Regions from separate parts of the Thermaerobacillus caldiproteolyticus genome, predicted to be linked through region 1. Evidence: a T-box and tRNA genes for the amino acid it is inferred to sense, from the RefSeq annotation. Region 1 holds a T-box; the other holds one or more tRNA genes.

What was found. The T-box of region 1 lies ahead of ISX45_RS11435 (valine--tRNA ligase). A T-box ahead of a tRNA ligase gene usually reads a tRNA of that ligase, here a tRNA-Val.
Region 2: it encodes a tRNA-Val, which carries the amino acid that the T-box ahead of ISX45_RS11435 (valine--tRNA ligase) is inferred to sense. The anticodon was not compared.

The regions. Positions count from the first base shown of each region.
Region 1 is NZ_CP064060.1:2,280,628-2,283,927, reverse strand. Features, by position in the region: gene ysxE (spore coat protein YsxE) at 15-1,043, shown strand; gene ISX45_RS11440 (hypothetical protein) at 1,045-1,233, opposite strand; T-box leader at 1,396-1,643, shown strand; gene ISX45_RS11435 (valine--tRNA ligase) at 1,688-3,300, shown strand, end outside.
Region 2 is NZ_CP064060.1:3,292,900-3,296,199, forward strand. Features, by position in the region: rRNA gene ISX45_RS16535 (23S ribosomal RNA) at 1-565, shown strand, start outside; rRNA gene rrf (5S ribosomal RNA) at 693-809, shown strand; tRNA gene ISX45_RS16545 (tRNA-Asn) at 822-896, shown strand; tRNA gene ISX45_RS16550 (tRNA-Thr) at 898-970, shown strand; tRNA gene ISX45_RS16555 (tRNA-Glu) at 991-1,062, shown strand; tRNA gene ISX45_RS16560 (tRNA-Val) at 1,076-1,151, shown strand; tRNA gene ISX45_RS16565 (tRNA-Thr) at 1,162-1,237, shown strand; tRNA gene ISX45_RS16570 (tRNA-Tyr) at 1,256-1,340, shown strand; tRNA gene ISX45_RS16575 (tRNA-Gln) at 1,500-1,574, shown strand; tRNA gene ISX45_RS16580 (tRNA-Lys) at 1,585-1,657, shown strand; tRNA gene ISX45_RS16585 (tRNA-Gly) at 1,665-1,736, shown strand; tRNA gene ISX45_RS16590 (tRNA-Ala) at 1,758-1,830, shown strand; gene rocF (arginase) at 1,975-2,877, shown strand; gene sigW (RNA polymerase sigma factor SigW) at 3,059-3,300, shown strand, end outside.

The DNA of each region.
Region 1 (3,300 bases):
AGGGGGGCTTTTTGTTGAATCGTGAACTTCTTGAATTATATCGCCCCATTTTGCAACAGTACGGTCTACAAGCACATCGGATAGATCATGTTGGAAAAGTGAAAAAAGTCTATACGAACGTCGGCGTATTTGCGCTGAAAGAAATAAAGCATGATAGGCAGATACAAACCGTTCAGCAAGCCTATTCTCTCTATACAAAACAATCAGTTCCTCTCTATTTGTCAAGACAAGGAACTCCGTTTGTTTTTTATCAAGGGCAATACTATTACTTAATGCCGTGGATCACTCAAGGAACAAACCCAGAGAGAGGAGAGCGGATACGCTCCTTTTTTCGAGATCTTGCTTACCTGCATCGACAGTCACTAAAAGAAGTCGATGTAAAAGAAGAGGAAATTACCCATTATTATGAAGCACGGAAAAGCGAGTGGGAAAAGCAGCGGACCTTTTTACAATCATATGTCGAACAATGTGAACATGAATGGTATATGTCTCCGTTTCAATTACAGGTTTGTACGTATTTTCATGAAACGATGCAAGCGTATTGGTTTGCCGAAACGCAGTTAGAAAAATGGTACGAGAAAATAAAAGAAACAAAAAAGTGGAGAATGGTCTTTATTCATGGGAATGCTTCATTATCACATTACGTACACGATGAAAAAGGAAATCGGTATTTCCTTAGTTGGGAGCGCGCCTGTTGGGCATCGCCACTTGCCGATTTATTTACATCTTTATATCATCATGTCCGAACGTCTCATCCGATCGGTGACGAGTGGATAGATGGGGTTGTAGAATATGAGCAACAATTATCCATTCTTGATGAGGAGCAAGCCTTTTTTTTCAGTCATTTAGCTCAGCCGGATAGCATGTATCGTTTTGTTTTCCAATATGCCACCGAGCGGCAAAAAGAAAGAAGCGAGCGCGACTATGTTTCCCGATTACACCGACGATATTGGGCAATGAAAAATATCGAATATATCGTTATGCGTCTTATACAAATAAAAGAAGCCAAACAAGCGGAAGAACAATCGGAAGTTTCTTTGTAATTTAAATCCATTCAAGATGCAAGGCCACGGCAATGAGTACAAAAATCGCTAATAAAATAACGTCAATTGGCGTCGGAAAAAAAATGGTGCGAATCCCTTGGAAAATCGTAATCGGAATAATGACTTGTACGCAAACGATACGAACTTGACGAAGCCACGGAGGCCACGAAAACCGGTTAAAATTCTTCATCCATCATCTCTCCTAACAGTGTGCTACTAATACATTATGAAATAATGAGGATAATGTGATTTTTTTGTCACCAAAAAGCGAAATGAGAATAAATAAATAAAAACTTGGAAAAGATGATTGACGATGAATTTGGTTTTTCGGTAGTATAATAAACAGAAACGTGAAAAAGCGAAGATAGGGAAGAGTACAACGAATAACGCCTTCAGAGAGAGAAATCAGTAGCTGCGAGATTTCTTAGGTCGGTTATCGTTGGAAGGTCGCCCTTGAGCTGCTTCTTTGAACGGCATTGCTTAGTAGAAGAAGCCGGTTACAGCCGTTATTGCGATGAAGTGCTTAAGCAAGGGGAAAAGTGTGCCTACTTGCTTAAGAAAAAAGGTGGTACCGCGAAAGTTACTCCTTTCGTCCTTTTCGGATGAAGGGAGTTTTTTATTTTTACGATAGGAGGGAAAACAAGATGGAGACAAAAGAGATTACAATGTCGACAAAGTACGACCATAAAGCTGTCGAAACAAACCGCTATCAATGGTGGCTGGAAGGCAAATTTTTTGAAGCAACAGGTGACAGCGATAAACAGCCGTTTACTATTGTCATTCCACCGCCAAACGTCACAGGAAAATTGCATTTAGGTCATGCGTGGGATACAACGTTGCAAGATATTATTACGCGCATGAAACGGATGCAAGGCTATGACGTTCTATGGCTTCCAGGAATGGACCATGCCGGTATTGCGACGCAAGCAAAAGTAGAAGAAAAGCTTCGTCACCAAGGGCTTTCCCGCCATGATTTAGGACGTGAAAAATTTGTTGAAGAAACGTGGAAATGGAAAGAAGAATACGCCGGTCACATTCGTGAGCAATGGGCGAAATTAGGGCTTGGATTAGATTATACGCGCGAACGTTTTACGTTGGACGAAGGGCTGTCCAAAGCGGTTCGCGAAGTATTTGTATCGTTGTACAAAAAAGGCTTAATTTACCGCGGCGAATACATTATTAACTGGGACCCGGTAACAAAAACAGCGCTGTCAGATATTGAGGTCATCTATAAAGATGTACAAGGTGCGCTTTATCATATGCGTTATCCGCTCGCTGACGGCTCTGGCTACATTGAGGTAGCGACAACACGTCCAGAAACGATGCTCGGTGATACAGCGGTAGCTGTGCATCCAGAAGATGAGCGCTATAAGCACTTAATCGGCAAAACGGTGATTTTACCGATTACTGGTCGTGAAATTCCAATCATCGGCGACGAGTATGTCGATATGGAATTCGGTTCCGGAGCAGTGAAAATTACGCCAGCGCATGACCCGAACGACTTTGAAATCGGGAACCGTCATAACTTACCACGCATTCTCGTTATGAACGAAGACGGTACGATGAACGAAAATGCGATGCAATATCAAGGACTTGATCGTTTTGAATGCCGTAAGCAAATCGTCAAAGACCTTCAAGAACAAGGAGTTCTTTTCAAAATTGAAGAACATATGCATTCTGTTGGTCACAGTGAGCGAAGCGGTGCCGTTGTTGAGCCGTATCTTTCTACACAATGGTTCGTGAAAATGAAACCGTTAGCGGAAGCGGCGATTGAGCTACAAAAAACAGACGGAAAAATCAACTTCGTGCCAGAACGTTTTGAGAAAACGTATTTACACTGGCTAGAAAACATTCGCGATTGGTGTATTTCTCGTCAGCTATGGTGGGGACACCGCATTCCGGCTTGGTATCATAAAGAAACTGGAGAAATTTATGTGGACCATGAGCCGCCTGCGGATATCGAAAATTGGGAACAAGACCCAGACGTATTGGATACATGGTTTAGCTCCGCATTATGGCCATTTTCAACAATGGGCTGGCCGAATACGGAATCTGAGGACTACAAACGTTATTATCCAACCGATGTACTCGTAACAGGATACGATATCATTTTCTTCTGGGTATCGCGAATGATTTTCCAAGGTCTTGAGTTTACAGGAACACGCCCATTTAAAGATGTATTAATCCACGGATTAGTACGCGATGCGCAAGGACGGAAGATGAGCAAATCGCTCGGCAACGGTGTCGACCCGATGGA
Region 2 (3,300 bases), 1.0 Mb from region 1:
AGGGAGCTTGACTGCGAGACCTACAAGTCGAGCAGGGACGAAAGTCGGGCTTAGTGATCCGGTGGTTCCGCATGGAAGGGCCATCGCTCAACGGATAAAAGCTACCCCGGGGATAACAGGCTTATCTCCCCCAAGAGTCCACATCGACGGGGAGGTTTGGCACCTCGATGTCGGCTCATCGCATCCTGGGGCTGTAGTCGGTCCCAAGGGTTGGGCTGTTCGCCCATTAAAGCGGTACGCGAGCTGGGTTCAGAACGTCGTGAGACAGTTCGGTCCCTATCCGTCGCGGGCGTAGGAAATTTGAGAGGAGCTGTCCTTAGTACGAGAGGACCGGGATGGACGCACCGCTGGTGTACCAGTTGTCCCGCCAGGGGCACCGCTGGGTAGCTATGTGCGGAAGGGATAAGCGCTGAAAGCATCTAAGCGTGAAGCCCCCCTCAAGATGAGATTTCCCATCGCGTCAAGCGAGTAAGATCCCTCGAAGATGACGAGGTTGATAGGTCCGAGGTGGAAGCGTGGCGACACGTGGAGCTGACGGATACTAATCGATCGAGGACTTAACCAAGAAAAAGGTGAAGCCGAGCGTTCGCTTCTTTGCATGGATATCGGTTATCTAGTTTTGAGAGAACAAAAAAGTTCTTGACAGAACCGATAGGTTCGTTATAATCATATTTGTCCAATTCGATATCTTGCCTAGTGACAATGGCGGAGAGGTCACACCCGTTCCCATCCCGAACACGGAAGTTAAGCTCTCCAGCGCCGATGGTAGTTGGGGCCAGCGCCCCTGCGAGAGTAGGTCGTCGCTAGGCAGATCTAATCGTTCCGCAGTAGCTCAGTGGTAGAGCAATCGGCTGTTAACCGATTGGTCGCAGGTTCGAATCCTGCCTGCGGAGCCATGCTTCCATAGCTCAGTTGGTAGAGCACTTCCATGGTAAGGAAGAGGTCACCGGTTCAAGCCCGGTTGGAAGCTTGTGTTTGTCTCTTTCTTTTGGCCCGTTGGTCAAGTGGTTAAGACACCGCCCTTTCACGGCGGTAACACGGGTTCGAATCCCGTACGGGTCATCTTTTATTTTTTGGAGGATTAGCTCAGCTGGGAGAGCACTTGCCTTACAAGCAAGGGGTCGGCGGTTCGATCCCGTCATCCTCCACCATACATATGAAGCCGGCTTAGCTCAATTGGTAGAGCAACTGACTTGTAATCAGTAGGTTGCGGGTTCAAGTCCTGCAGCCGGCACCATTCCCTATATATTAATACGGAGGGGTAGCGAAGTGGCCAAACGCGGCGGACTGTAAATCCGCTCCCAGTGGGTTCGGCGGTTCGAATCCGTCCCCCTCCACCATTGCTTTTTCATCCTTAAGCTGTGGGAACAACCTCATATACATACTTGTTATACCAATGTCGGATTATTTCGTGAATTTCCTTCAGAAATTCTCAAATTAATCCTTCGGTGTTGATTCACGAAGTATATTCAAAGAAGTATTTCATGAAGTTATATCAATGGGCTATAGCCAAGCGGTAAGGCAACGGACTTTGACTCCGTGATGCGCTGGTTCGAATCCAGCTAGCCCAGCCATTTTCATCATGAGCCATTAGCTCAGCAGGTAGAGCATCTGACTTTTAATCAGAGGGTCGGAGGTTCGAGTCCTCCATGGCTCATTTTTGTGCGGAAGTAGTTCAGTGGTAGAACACCACCTTGCCAAGGTGGGGGTCGCGGGTTCGAGTCCCGTCTTCCGCTTTGTTTGGCTTTTATCATGTTGGGGCCTTAGCTCAGCTGGGAGAGCGCCTGCTTTGCACGCAGGAGGTCATCGGTTCGATCCCGATAGGCTCCATCAGAAAAACTCCTTAAATCTTGAAGATTTAAGGAGTTTTTTTATTTTTGTCTTTATTGAATAAATATTCAAAAAAATGTTAAGTTGAGTCAATGTTCTATTATTCGATACAATATATGTAATACATGGGGAAGGGGAGACAGCATGAAAAAAATATCAATTATCGGTGTTCCGATGGATTTAGGGCAAACGCGGCGCGGTGTAGATATGGGACCAAGTGCGATTCGCTATGCAGGAGTCATTGAGCGGTTAGAGAATCTTAATTATGAAATTGAAGATTTAGGTGATATTTCCATTGGTAAAGCCGAGCGAATTGATGATGAAGGAGTACGGCTGAATTTACGAAATTTGAAAGCGGTTGCAGAAACAAATGAAAAACTTGCTCAAACAGTAGATGAGGTAGTTCAAAGGGGACATTTTCCTCTTGTACTAGGAGGCGACCATAGTATTGCGATCGGGACATTAGCTGGTGTAGCAAAACATTACAAAAACTTGGGTGTTATTTGGTACGATGCTCACGGGGATTTAAATACGGCAGAAACGTCTCCGTCTGGCAACATTCATGGTATGCCGTTAGCCGCAAGCCTTGGATTAGGTCATCCGGCTCTCACCAATATCGGGGGCTACAGCCCGAAAGTCAAGCCAGAAAACATTGTTTTAATTGGGGCGCGTTCGTTGGATGAAGGAGAAAAGCGATTAATTCATGAAAAGGGTATCAAGGTTTATACAATGCATGAAGTTGATCGTCTTGGTATGACTAAAGTAATGGAAGAAACGATTGCCTATTTAAAAGAACGTACCGATGGTGTTCATTTATCATTAGATTTAGATGGTCTTGATCCGCACGATGCTCCAGGGGTGGGGACGCCTGTCATTGGAGGACTCACTTATCGAGAAAGTCATTTAGCAATGGAAATGCTTGCGGAAGCCAAATTGATTACTTCGGCAGAATTTGTTGAAGTAAATCCGATTTTAGACGAACGAAACAAAACAGCCTCTGTTGCTGTTGCGCTAATGGGTTCGCTTTTTGGAGAAAAATTAGTATAATAAAAAAGACAGCAGACTAACAAAGGTCTGCTGTTTTTATTGGAATATACCAGCAATTTGATGATTTTTTAGGTAAAATTTAGGTGAATATGCTAAAATAAACATGCATTGTTTGGTGAAACTTTTTTTCTTGAAAATCGTAATACAATAATAGCCGCAGCGAGCGGGGGTATCATGTTATATGGAAACATTTATAAAGAAGCGAATTAAGGCCATTAAAAAAGGAGATCAAAATGCGTACGCTGAAATTGTCGAGCTCTATAAAGATAAGGTATATCGATTGTGTTATCGAATGTTAGGGAATCGGCATGAAGCGGAAGACGCAGCACAAGAAGCCTTTGTTCGTGCTTATATTAATATTCATACGTACAATACTAATATGAAATTTTCTTCGTGGCTTTATCGAATTGCCACTAATTTATC